3 regions of the Streptomyces sp. NPDC032126 genome follow, and region 1 is predicted to be linked to each of the others. Evidence: riboswitches for the same ligand, from Rfam matches in the RefSeq annotation. Region 1 holds a riboswitch; each other region holds the start of a gene.
The links. A riboswitch is a leader RNA that binds a small molecule or an ion and turns the genes downstream of it on or off. The one in region 1 is predicted to bind S-adenosylmethionine.

Region 1 (4,243 bases):
CGGGCGGCGACTTCGTGGCCCGCTTCTACTCGATCCACATCCTGCTGCTGCCGGGCATCATGCTCGGCCTGATGGTGGCGCACCTGATCCTGGTCTTCTACCACAAGCACACGCAGTTCGCGGGCCCCGGAAAGAGCGAGAAGAACGTCGTCGGCATGCCGCTGCTGCCGGTGTACATGGCGAAGGCCGGAGGCTTCTTCTTCCTGGTCTTCGGTGTCATCGCGGCCATCGCGGCCATCGCGCAGATCAACCCGATCTGGGCCATGGGCCCGTACCGTCCGGACCAGGTGTCGACCGGCGCCCAGCCCGACTGGTACATGGGCTTCGCCGAGGGTCTGGTCCGCTACATGCCGGGCTGGGAGATCAACCTGTGGGGCCACACGCTCGTCCTGGGCGTGTTCATCCCGCTGATGCTCTTCGGGCTGGTCCTGGCGGCGATCGCGGTCTACCCGTTCATCGAGTCCTGGGTCACCGGCGACAAGCGCGAGCACCACATCCTGGACCGTCCGCGCAACGCCCCGACGCGCACCGCGTTCGGCGTCGCCTGGATCACGGTGTACATGATCGGCCTGGTCGGCGGTGGCAACGACCTGTGGGCCACCCACTTCCACCTGTCGATCAACGCGGTCACCTGGTTCGTCCGGATCGGCTTCTTCGTCGGCCCGGTCATCGCGTTCATCGTCACCAAGCGGATCTGCCTCGGCCTCCAGCGCCGGGACCGGGACAAGGTGCTGCACGGTCGCGAGACCGGCACCATCAAGCGCCTGCCGCACGGTGAGTACATCGAGATCCACGAGCCGCTCAGCCAGGAGCAGCTGCACACCCTCACCGCGCACGAGCAGTACCAGCCGGTCGCGATCGGCGCCACGGTCGACGAGAACGGTGTCGAGCGCAAGGTGAAGTCCACCGAGAAGCTGCGCGCCAAGCTCAGTGAGGCGTACTACGGCGAGGACTCGCAGATCGCGAAGCCGACCGTCGAGGAGTACAAGGAGATCACGAGCGGCCACGGCCACCACTGATCGCTGCGGCGTCGCCACGCCACGGTAGAAGGGCCCCGTCCGAACATCGGACGGGGCCCTTCCCCGTGCCCGGGGCTGGATAGGCTGGGATCACACTCTCTTACGACACCAGGAGCGGCTGATGAGCGCTGTGACCCCCGCTGGAGGCGACACCGCGGCGGGCCGTTCCTGGCCCGCCCTGCTGAACGGTCTGCTGGGCGGCCGGGATCTCTCCCAGGACGAGACCGCCTGGGCGATGGACCGCTTCATGAGCGGCGAGGCGACCGACGCGCAGATCGCCGGCTTCATGGTCGCGCTGCGGGCCAAGGGCGAGACCGTCGAGGAGATCACCGGCCTGGTCCGCACGATGTACGCGCACGCGAACGTGATCGAGGTGCCCGGTGCGACCGTCGACATCGTCGGCACGGGCGGCGACGGCGCGAAGACCGTCAACATCTCCACGATGTCCTCCCTGGTGGTCGCCGGCACGGGCGCGAAGGTCGTCAAGCACGGCAACCGCGCCGCGTCCTCGGCCTCCGGCGCCTCGGACGTCCTGGAGAAGCTCGGCGTCAACCTCGAACTCACCCCGACACGGGTGGCCCAGGTCGCCGACGAGGCCGGGATCACCTTCTGCTTCGCGGTGAAGTTCCATCCGGCGCTGCGTCATGTGGCGGCCGCCCGCGGGCAGTTGGGCATTCGCACGGCCTTCAACGTGCTCGGCCCGCTGACCAATCCGGCGCAGGTGAAGGCGCAGGCGGTCGGCGTCGCGGACCCGCGTATGGCGCCGGTCGTCGCGGGCGTCTTCGCCGAGCGCGGCAACTCCTCCCTCGTCTTCCGCGGCGAGGACGGCCTCGACGAGCTGACCACGACCGCTCCCTCGCGGGTCTGGGCCGTGCGCGACGGCAAGGTGTCCGAGGAGGTCTTCGACCCGCGCGAGGTGGGCCTGGACCTGGTCCCGGTGGAGGCCCTGCGCGGCGCGGACGCCGCGTACAACGCCGAGGTCGCCCGCCGTCTGCTGGACGGCGAGCGGGGCCCGGTCCGGGACGCGGTGCTGCTGAACTCGGCGGCCGCCCTGGTGGCCCTGGACCAGACGGACGCCCCGCTGGCCGAGCAGATCCGGGCCGGTATGGCGAGGGCCGCGGAGTCGATCGACTCGGGCGCGGCGAAGCGGACGCTGGAGCGCTGGGTGGCGGCCAGCAACGCGTAGCGGTCGTACGGTGTCGTCCCGCGATCCGGACACGGGTTGCGGGGCGACGATCAGTTCGCGTACGTTCCTGTACCAGGTCATGAGTGACAGTCATGAGGCCCCGGCCGACTGTCCGGCAACCCTCCGTCCGTGGCGGGGTGCCCCGGGTGAGGACCAGGCCGTAGGCAGCGAGGTCTACGGCAAGCGCGGGCCCCTCTCGAAACCAGGGGTCCTGGTCGTTCGAGGGAGTCTTCCGTGAGCAAGCGAATGCGATAGGGCCGCAGAGCCCCGCCTCCGCGCACCCTCTTTCTCTTCTTTGCATGCCCTGCTTCGGCATGCCCTCTCACGGGAGTTCCCCATGTCTGTCTCCACCGCTGCCGCCACTCAGACCATTTGTGCCCCGCTGCCCGTTCTGGGCAGGGATGTCACCGTCCCGCTCGTCACCGGCGGCGAGGTCACCTACGCGGCCCTCGACTACGCCGCCAGCGCCCCGGCGTTGCAGCGCGTCTGGGACGACGTCGCCGCCTACGCGCCCTACTACGGCAGCGTCCACCGCGGGGCCGGGTACCTCTCGCAGCTGTCGACCGACCTGTTCGAGAACGCCCGCAGGACCGTCGCCGAGTTCCTGGACTGCCGCGCCGACGACCAGCTCGTCTTCACCCGCTCCACCACCGACTCCCTCAACCTGCTGGCCCGGGCCCTGCCCGCCGACTGCCAGGTCTTCGTCTTCGAGACCGAGCACCACGCCTCCCTGCTGCCCTGGACGAAGGCCCGGGTCACCTACCTCGACGCCCCGAGCACCCCGCAGGAGGCCGTGCGGACCCTGGAGCACGCCCTCGCCGCCCGTGACCCGTACGGCCCCGCCCTGGTCTGTGTCACCGGCGCCTCGAACGTCACCGGCGAGCTCTGGCCCGTACGGCAGCTCGCGGCCGCCGCCCACGCCCACGGCGCCCGGATCGTCCTGGACGCCGCCCAGCTGGCCCCGCACCACCCCGTGTCCGTACGCGACCTGGACGTCGACTGGGTCGCCTTCTCCGGGCACAAGCTGTACGCCCCCTTCGGCGCCGGAGTGCTGGCCGGCCGTGCCGACTGGCTGCGCGCGGCCGAGCCGTACCTCGCGGGCGGCGGCGCCAGTCGCAAGGTCACCCGGCGGCAGGACGGGGGAGTGGACGTGGAGTGGCACGAGAGCGCCGCCCGCCACGAGGCCGGCTCCCCGAACGTCATCGGCGCCTACTCCATCGCCTCCGCCTGCAAGGCCCTGACGGAGGCCGGCTTCGACACGCTGGTCGCCCGCGAGCGGCACCTGATCCAGAAGGTGCGGGAGGGCCTGGCGGACGTCCCCGAGGTCCGCATCCTCTCCCTCTTCGGCGACGACGCCCCGCGCGTCGGCGTGATCTCCTTCGTCGTCGAGGGCTGGAACAGCTCCCACTTCGCCGCCGCGCTCTCCGCCGAGTACGGCATCGGCGTCCGCGACGGCCTCTTCTGCGCCCACCCCCTGGTCCGCACCCTCCTGGGCAGCGACCCCCAGACCCAGGGCGAGTGCGGCGCCCCCGAGGCGGCCCCGGGCGAGAAGTCCCTGAACGCGATCCGCGTCAGCTTCGGCGCGGGCACCCCCGACGAGCACGTGGAGCGCTTCGTGACCGCGGTGCGGGAACTGGTGCGGGACGGCGCGAAGTGGCGGTACCGCACGGAGGACGGCCGCTGCGTCCCGGCGGTCTGACCGGCGGGCGCCGGACCGGCGGCCCTAGGAGACGGCGTTCACGAGTCGAGGCCGATCGCGAACGCCGCCTCCAGGTCGTGCTGCGAGTACGTGCGGAAGGCGACGTGCGTGTCCGTGCCCTCGACGCCCGGGATCTTGCTGATCCGCCCGGGGATGACCTCGGCCAGGTCCTCGTGCTGCTTCACGCGGACCATCGCGATCAGGTCGTAGGTCCCCGTCACCGAGAAGACCTCGCTCACGCTGTCCAGCGAGGCGATCTGTTCGGCGATCTCCGGAATCCGGTCCACGCTGGTCTTGATCAGAACAATCGCGGTGATCACGGCTGGTTCTCTCCCTCGG
Region 2 (4,243 bases), on a different contig from region 1:
CCCTGCGAGATCTCGAACTCGACCCGCTGGCCCTCTTCCAGGGTGCGGTAGCCGTCCATCTGAATCGCGCTGTAGTGGACGAAGACGTCCGCACCACCGTCGACCGCGATGAAGCCGTACCCCTTCTCCGCGTTGAACCACTTGACGGTGCCCTGAGCCATGCCTAACTCCCCTATTACTGGCCCTTGCACAGATCCACACTTCGCGGATCCGGGTCAGACCTCACCCCCCAGTCTTGGTTGGGGGCGTGCGCCGGAACGCGTCGACCGCGGCTGAATGTATCTGTCCAACTGCCGTCTGCAACAGGTCAATCGGACGAGAATTCTGGGCACGACAGGCCCGGAATGTGGGGACAATTGCCCTGACTTCGGGTCAAGTCGGGCCCCACAAAGGGAACAAAAGCCGCGAAAGAAGCGCACAGTTTGGCTACTTCTTGTCGGGTGTAAGGCAGAAATCAAGGGCTTCCAACCGGGGGGCCGGGAGCGCGTTCCCCAACTGTACCGCGCTCAATCACACAGAATTGCCCCCTCCGCTTCTCTCACGGAGGGGGCAATTCGATGAACTCTCGGTAACTCCCGTTACCGAAGGTAATGATCAGCCGCCCGCGACGGCCGGGATGATGGAGACACCCGCGCCGTCCGGGGTCGCCGTCTCCAGGCCCTGCTCGAAACGCACGTCGTCGTCATTGACGTAGACGTTCACGAACCGGCGCAGCCTGCCCTGGTCGTCGAGCACCCGTGCGGCGATGCCGGTGTGGTTCTTCTCCAGGTCGGCGATGACCTCGGCGAGGGTCGCCCCCTCCGCGGAGACCTCGGCCCGACCGCCCGTGTAGGTGCGCAGGATGGTGGGGATGCGGACGTTGACGCTCATGCGAGGCCAGCCTCTCGGAAGGAGTCCAGGTTCGGGCGGATGGTGGCGGTGAGGCCGGTGCCGGCCACCGCGTCGAGGGTCTTGAGGCCGTCACCGGTGTTCAGTACGACGGTCGTGAGCGTGGGGTCGAGAAGACCGTTCTCGATGAGCTTCCTCGTCACACCCACCGTCACACCGCCGGCGGTCTCCGCGAAGATCCCCTCGGTCCGCGCCAGCAGCTTGATCGCGTCCACGACCTGCTCATCGGTCACGTCCTCCACCGCACCACCGGTACGGCGGGCGATGTCGAGCACATAGGGGCCGTCCGCCGGGTTGCCGATCGCCAGCGACTTGGCGATGGTGTTCGGCTTCTGGGGCCGCACCACGTCGTGCCCCGCCTTGAAGGCCACCGACACCGGCGAGCACCCCTCGGCCTGCGCGCCGAAGATCTTGTACGGCCGGTCCTCGACGAGCCCGAGCTTGATCAGCTCCTGGAGCCCCTTGTCGATCTTGGTGAGCTGGGAGCCGGAGGCGATCGGCACCACCAGCTGGTCGGGGAGCCGCCAGCCGAGCTGCTCGCAGATCTCGTACGCCAGCGTCTTGGAGCCCTCGGCGTAGTACGGCCGCAGGTTGACGTTGACGAAGCCCCAGCCCTCGCCGGCCGGGTCGCCGATCAGCTCCGAGCAGAAGCGGTTCACATCGTCGTAGTTGCCCTCGATGCCGACGAGTTCGCCGCCGTAGATCGCGGCCATGACGACCTTGCCCTGCTCCAGGTCGTGCGGGATGAACACGCAGGAGCGGAAGCCGGCGCGGGCGGCGGCGGCGCCGACGGCACCGGCCAGGTTGCCCGTGGAGGAGCAGGAGAGGGTCGTGAAGCCGAAGGCCCGCGCGGCCTCCAGCGCCTGGGCGACGACGCGGTCCTTGAAGGAGTGCGTCGGGTTGCCGGAGTCGTCCTTCACATACAGCCCGCCGGTCACTCCCAGCTCGCGCGCCAGGTTGTCGGCCTTGACGAGCTGGGTCCAGCCGGGGTTGATGTTGGGCTTGTCGGCCACGTCGGCCGGGACCGGCAGCAGCGGCGCGTACCGCCAGATGTTCGCGGGGCCCGCCTCGATGCGCTTGCGGAGCTCCTCGCTGTCGTACGCGGAGAAGTCGTAGGCGATCTCGAGCGGGCCGAAACACTCCTCGCACGCGAAGACCGGGCCGAGCGGCACGCGGTGGCCGCACTCGCGACAGCTCAGCGCCGCGGCGGGACCGAGGTCTACGGTGGAATCAGTGGTGCTTGCAACAGTCTGCGCAGCCATGTGAGGCGAGGCCCTTTCTCCTCATCTTCCTCACGACGCACCTCGCCGTGAGACGGATTTGGCACCTTCCCTAGCCGGGAGCCTCGCGGAACGATCAAACACTGATCTACGAGAACCGACTGGAGGGTTGCCGGGGCTTCATCGGGCCGTGTCCCTCTGCCCCTCTGGATGAGCGGTATGAACTTTTTGGGCGCCGACATCCACCGACATGCGATGGTCATCAGCGTTGTTCAAGACTGTAACCGACGGCCAGGACAGTTGAGAGAGTCGTCCGAACCGCGAGACAACCCGTGAGGAGCCGCTGACTGTGCTGGAAGAAGTCGAGCGCTGGCTGGCCACCCGCTCCTGGTCCGTCGCCGATCGCCCGCTCCATCGGGTCATGGCGGCCAAGCGCGCCACCGGGCAGACCGTGTCCGTCGTGCTCCCCGCGCTGAACGAGGAGGAGACGGTCGGGGACATCGTCGCCGTGATCCGCCACGACCTCATGCGGCAGGTGCCGCTGGTCGACGAGATCGTCGTCGTCGACTCCGGATCCACCGACCGCACCTCCGAGGTCGCCGCCGCCGCGGGTGCCCGGGTCGTCCACCGCGACGACATCCTGCCGCGCATCCCGGCCCTGCCCGGCAAGGGCGAGGTGCTGTGGCGGTCCCTGCTGGTCACCACCGGGGACATCGTCTGTTTCATCGACGCCGACCTGAAGGAGTTCTCCTCCGACTTCGTCACCGGGATCGTCGGCCCGCTGTTCACCGACCCGGGCGTGGATCTCGTCAAGGGCATGTACGACCGTCCGCTGGCCGGCGCCGCGGGCCAGGGCGGCCGGGTGACCGAGCTGATGGCCCGCCCGCTGCTGAACATGCACTGGCCGCAACTGGCCGGTTTCGTGCAGCCGCTCGGCGGCGAGTACGCGGCCCGCCGCGGCCTGCTGGAGCAGCTGCCCTTCCCCGTCGGCTACGGCGTGGAGCTGGGCATGCTGGTGGACGCCCTGCACCTGGTGGGTCTGGACGCCCTGGCGCAGGTCGACGTGGGGGTGCGCAAGCACCGTCACCAGGACGGGCAGGCGCTGGGCCGGATGGCGGCGGCGATCTACCGCACGGCCCAGCTCCGGCTGGCCCGCGGTCACCTCGTCCGCCCCTCCCTCACCCAGTTCGAGCGGGGCGAGGAGGGCTTCGAACCCCGCACGTACTCCGTCGACACGGAGGAGCGGCCGCCCATGGTGGAGATCGCCGAGTACGCCGCCCGCAAGGTGGCCTGAAGCCGGTACGTCTCCGTATACGGTCGCCCACCGAGCGGAACCGTACGTTTGAGCGTTTCGCGGTAGGGCTAAGTTGAGGCGTATGGCTTCCACGCACGGCGCTGAGGTGCTGGTCGCGTCCAATCGCGGCCCGGTTTCGTACGGAGTGCGGGAGGACGGCTCGCTCACGGCCAGACGCGGCGGGGGCGGGCTGGTCTCCGGGCTGTCGGCGATCGGGCCGGAGGCCGGCGCGCTCTGGGTGTGCGCCGCGCTGTCCGACGGCGACCGGGAGGCGGTACGGCGCGGGGTGGCCGAGCCCGGCACCCGCATGCTGGCCGTCCCCGCCGACGTGCTGGAGGACGCCTACAACGGCATCGCCAACTCCGTCCTGTGGTTCATCAACCACATGCTGTACCAGACCCCGCTGGAGCCGGTCTTCGACGCGGAGTTCCGGCGGCGGTGGGCGTCGTACGAGCGCTACAACCGCGCCTTCGCGGAGGCGCTGGCGCAGGAGGCGGCGCCGGGCGCGGCCGTCCTCGTCCAGGACTACCACCTCTGTCTGGTCCCCGGGATGCTCCGTGACCTGCGCCCCGACCTGCGCATCGGTCACTTCTCGCACACGCCGTGGGCGCCGGTGGAGTATTTCGAGATCCTCCCGGAGGACATCCGCGGGCAGCTCGTGTGGGGGATGCTCGGTGCGGACCAGCTCGGCTTCCTGACCTATCGCTGGGCGCGTGCCTTCATGGCCTGCGCCGAGGCCACCGGCCGGGGCGACATCACCCTGAGCTGGCCGGCGGGCGACCCGGTCAAGACCGTCGAACACCTGCGTGACGGCGTCCCTCCGGTGCGCAGGACCCGGATC
Region 3 (4,243 bases), on a different contig from region 1:
GGAGGGCAGGGTGCCGGAGCCGATCACCAGCTTGCCGCTCTTCTTGATCGCGTCGGGCAGTTCGGCGCTGATGGAGTCCACCTCGGAGACCGTGAGGGTGGTCTCCTTGGCGGCGCCGTTGGACAGCCGGCCGACGGTGACCGTGCCGGCGGTGTCGCTCGCCGCGGTGGCCGCGTCGCTGTCGCCACCGCAGGCGGCGAGCCCGGTGGCCAGGGAGGCGACGGCGGTCGCCGCGGTGATGCCGCGTATCAGGCTGCGTCGGGTGAAGTGGGCAGACATGGCTGTTCCTTGTCGCTGGAGGTGGTGAGGACGATGTGGGGGGAGGTCGAGGGGTGCGGCGGGTCAGAGGACCTTGCTGAGGAAGTCCCTGGTGCGCTCGTGCCGGGGCCGGTCGAGGACCTCGGAGGGCGGGCCCTGCTCGATGATCCTGCCGCCGTCGATGAAGACGACCCGGTCGGCGATCTCGCGGGCGAAGCCGATCTCGTGGGTGACGATGACGAGGGTGGTGCCGCTGGTCGCCAGGTCCTTGATGACGGCGAGGACCTCGCCGACGAGTTCGGGGTCGAGGGCCGAGGTGGGTTCGTCGAAGAGGATGACGCCGGGGCGCAGGGCGAGCGCGCGGGCGATGGCCACGCGCTGCTGCTGGCCACCGGAGAGCTGGCGCGGGTAGGCGCCGGTCTTGTCGGCGAGACCGACCCGGCCGAGGAGTTCCCGCGCGAGTGCCTGGGCCTCGGGCTTGCCGAGCCGGCCGGTGGCGACCGGGGCGGCGGCCACGTTGTCCAGGACCGTCAGGTGCGGGAACAGGTTGAAGTTCTGGAAGACGAACCCGATCCGGCCGCGCTGGGTGAGGATGGCCCGCTCGCTGAGCTCCTTCAGCCGGTCGCCCTGCCGCTTCACCCCGATCAGCTCGCCGTTGATGCTGACGTAGCCGATCTCGGGCTTCTCCAGGTGGTTGATGACCCGCAGCAGGGTGGACTTGCCGGAACCGGAGGGGCCGAGGATCACGGTGACCTCGCCGGGGCGGACGGTCAGGTCGACGCCGTTCAGCACGCGGTGGGTGCCGTACCACTTGTGCACGTCGTGGACCTCGACGGTGGCGGCCTCGACGTCCGCCAGGGCGTCGAGCGTCTTGGCGGTCATACGGCGGCCTCCCGGCGGATACGGGCCCGCAGGTCGGTGAGACCGGTGCGGAGCTTTTGCAGCGGCGTCGGCGGCAGGGTGCGAGTGGCCCCGCGGGCGTAGTACCGCTCGACGTAGAACTGGACGACGGAGACGACGCTGGTCAGGATCAGGTACCAGACGGTGACGACCAGCAGCAGCGGCACGATGTCGCCGGGGTACGTGGAGCCCATGGACTGCGCGGTGCCGAACAGGTCGAGCAGGGACACGTAGAAGACCAGCGAGGTGCCCTTGATCAGGCCGATGAGCTGGTTGACGTAGTTCGGGATGATGGAGCGCAGCGCCTGCGGGAAGACGATCCTGCGGAACTGGTAGCCCTTCGGCAGACCGAGGGCGGAGGCCGCCTCGTGCTGGCCCTGGTCGACGGAGAGGATGCCGCCGCGGACCACCTCGGCCGCGTAGGCGGCCTCGTTGAGACTCAGGCCGACGACGGCGACGGCGATGTCGGTGGCGAGCCGGGACTCGTCGAAGCTGAAGAAGGCCGGGCCGAAGGGGACACCGATGCTCAGCGTCTTGTACAGGGCGCTGAAGTTGTAGAGGAAGATCAGCACCACGATGAGCGGGATGGAGCGGAACGCCCACACGTAGGTCCAGCTGACCGCGCGCAGCACCGGGCTCTTCGACAGCCGGGCCAGGGCGAGCAGGATGCCGCCGGCCAGACCCAGCACGGCGCTGTAGGCGGTGACTTCGAGGGTGATGAGGAGTCCGTCGAGGATGTTCGGCCGCAGGAACCAGTAGCCGAAGCGGTCCCACTGGTAGAAGGGGTTGGAGACCAGTCCGTGCGCGAACTGGGCGACCAGCACGAGGACGACCGCGGTGGCGATCCAACGTCCCGGCCGTCGGAGCGGCAGTACGCGCTGGGCGGTGAGGGCTTTCGGCGGTTCGTCGGCGGGCCGTGCCTCGGGGAGGGTCACGGTGGCGCCAGGGGGTTCACTCATGGTGGGCTCCGGCTGGGTGGGAACACCCCGGCAGCGCGACGGCGCGCGGGAGCGCGAACGACGGCGAGGTACCCGGGGCGAGGAGGACAACGGCACACCGCGCGGGCGGTGTTCGTCAGGGGGTGCGGGGACTGCGGGGAGGTGTCAGCCCCGACAGCGGGCGCGGCCCGGTGCGGTACACAGTGCGCTGTTCACGCGGAGCAGATCGACGGCACGATCGGCGACGAGGGGGTTCGCGTACGGCCGTACGCAGCCCGGAGAGCGGCGTGCTGCCGTTCTGGGAGCTGCGTACATGGAGTCACCGTCACTGTTCCGGCCCTGTGGGCCTCGCGCTTACCGAAGCGTCTTCGGTCCGGTCGTCACCTGGGGCACCCCACCGCGATGCGAGGGTTGCCGGTCAGCCAGCCAGGGCTTGTCGCCGACACTCATGACCGTTCTGGGCCGTAGTTAAGTCAATGGCCCGAACACATGTCAACGCCGGTCCACCAGGTGGAACGGTCAAGGGGTCGAGTGTGCCGCCCAGTCCAGGATCTGGACGGCCGCTCCGGCCGCCTCCAGGCCCTGGCAGCGGGCGTGGTGACGGCGGTGGATGCCGTCGAGGTCGAGGTGGGTGCCGAAGGCCGGGTGGGCGGCCAGGCGGCGGGCGTAGGCCCACAGGGCGGGGTGGCCGGCGATGCCCTGGACGGCGGAGGCGTCCAAATGGTAACGGTGCACGGTGTCGAGCTGGACGAGGGTGACCCACAACTCGACGTCGGCCGCAGTGATGTGATCGCCCATCAGATAGGTGCGTCCGTCGAGCCCGCGGTCCAGGGCGCCCAGCGTCTCCAGCAGCGTCGTCAGCGCCAGGCCGCGTTCCGTCGGCTCGCCGCCGGCCGATCCGGCGCGCTGCGCCGCCTGTTCGACGCCCCCCGCGCACATCCGCTCGACCTCCGCGATCTCCGGCTCCGCGCCGCACGGGTAGAGCGGGAGACGGTCACCGCCGAACCGGCGGTCGAGGTCGCGCATGATGTCGGGGGCGTGGGTGCTGACGATCCGTCCGGACCAGTCGTCGCTGAGCACCGGTCCGACGGCCGGACCGGCGTACCGGTGGGCGCTGGCCTCGTACAGCGGCCGCAGCGCCGAGTGGCCGCCCTCGGGGCGGTCGGGGACGGGCGGCAGGAAGGTGACGGGACAGATGGTGTCCAGGCCGAGCAGGCCATGGGTGATGGCGATGCGCAGGCCGTCGGGACAGGCGGTCGACAGATGCAGGCGGTAGCGGCCCGGAACGGCGTAGTGGCCGCTGCGCGCGTCCCGGCCGATCCGGCCCCGGAAGGCGGGTGCGGGTCGGTCGGAGGCGTGGGCGGCCAGCGGTGTGACGGTCATGACTCTCCCCGGGAGCGGGCGCGGACGTACGCGCGGCGGAAGCGACGTCTTTCGAGGGAGCACGGCTCAGCCGTGGGCGCCGGGCGGGTGCGAGCCCTGCTCGCGGGGCGCCGCCGGCACGGGACGGGCGCGGCTCAGCCCTGGGACCTGATCGCGCTGCAGACGCGCAGCAGATCGATGTGACGGCGGGAGGTCAGAAGAGGCGAACGGATCACGCGGACGGTGACCGACTCCAGGCGCCTCATGTTTCCCTACCTGTTCACTAGGATTCCCACAGTGAGTGTCGATCCACCCGGCATCGACGTCAAGAGGGCCGTCCCGCATCGCGGACGCCCACCGGCCCCGCCGGCGTCGTGGGCCTTCCTCTCGTGACGTGCGCGGGCGCGCGGGCGGACTCCCGCCGCTTCAGGTTGGGGAAGCGGCGGGAGTCGCGCGCGGACCGGGCCCGGGGAGCCGGTCGGGCCGGCAAGGCGGGTCAGTCATGGAACTGGTTCGCGGGGACCGGCAGCCCGTAGTGCTCACGGAGCGTCGTGCCCTCGTACTCCTCTCGGAAGAGACCCTTGCCGCGCAGGATCGGCAGCACGTGCTCGATGAAGGCCGCCAGGCCCGACGGCAGCGCGGGCGCCATGATGTTGAAGCCGTCCGCCGCACCGCCCTCGAACCAGGTGATGATCACGTCCGCGACCTGCTCGGGCGTGCCGACGAACTCGAAGTGGCCGCGGCCGCCCCCGAGCCGGGAGATGATCTGGCGGACCGTGAGCCGC

Region 2: it holds a riboswitch for S-adenosylmethionine, as region 1 does, so the genes downstream of both, thrC (threonine synthase) here and ACZ5NW_RS10570 (aminotransferase class V-fold PLP-dependent enzyme) in region 1, are expected to answer to the same signal.
Region 3: it holds a riboswitch for S-adenosylmethionine, as region 1 does, so the genes downstream of both, ACZ5NW_RS21090 (amino acid ABC transporter permease) here and ACZ5NW_RS10570 (aminotransferase class V-fold PLP-dependent enzyme) in region 1, are expected to answer to the same signal.

What each region holds. Positions count from the first base shown of each region.
Region 1 is NZ_JBVIMA010000002.1:450,550-454,792, reverse strand. Features, by position in the region: gene qcrB (cytochrome bc1 complex cytochrome b subunit) at 1-1,019, shown strand, start outside; gene trpD (anthranilate phosphoribosyltransferase) at 1,141-2,205, shown strand; SAM riboswitch class IV at 2,281-2,397, shown strand; gene ACZ5NW_RS10570 (aminotransferase class V-fold PLP-dependent enzyme) at 2,543-3,904, shown strand; gene ACZ5NW_RS10565 (Lrp/AsnC family transcriptional regulator) at 3,943-4,224, opposite strand; gene ACZ5NW_RS10560 (rhomboid family intramembrane serine protease) at 4,221-4,243, opposite strand, start outside.
Region 2 is NZ_JBVIMA010000012.1:22,436-26,678, forward strand. Features, by position in the region: gene ACZ5NW_RS33985 (cold-shock protein) at 1-161, opposite strand, end outside; gene ACZ5NW_RS33990 (MoaD/ThiS family protein) at 595-870, opposite strand; gene thrC (threonine synthase) at 867-2,150, opposite strand; SAM riboswitch class I at 2,169-2,325, opposite strand; gene ACZ5NW_RS34000 (glucosyl-3-phosphoglycerate synthase) at 2,458-3,402, shown strand; gene ACZ5NW_RS34005 (alpha,alpha-trehalose-phosphate synthase (UDP-forming)) at 3,485-4,243, shown strand, end outside.
Region 3 is NZ_JBVIMA010000005.1:355,607-359,849, forward strand. Features, by position in the region: gene ACZ5NW_RS21080 (transporter substrate-binding domain-containing protein) at 1-279, opposite strand, end outside; gene ACZ5NW_RS21085 (amino acid ABC transporter ATP-binding protein) at 343-1,140, opposite strand; gene ACZ5NW_RS21090 (amino acid ABC transporter permease) at 1,137-2,117, opposite strand; SAM riboswitch class IV at 2,442-2,550, opposite strand; gene ACZ5NW_RS21095 (glutathione S-transferase C-terminal domain-containing protein) at 2,616-3,479, opposite strand; gene ACZ5NW_RS21100 (putative leader peptide) at 3,614-3,724, opposite strand; gene ACZ5NW_RS21105 (LLM class flavin-dependent oxidoreductase) at 3,955-4,243, opposite strand, start outside.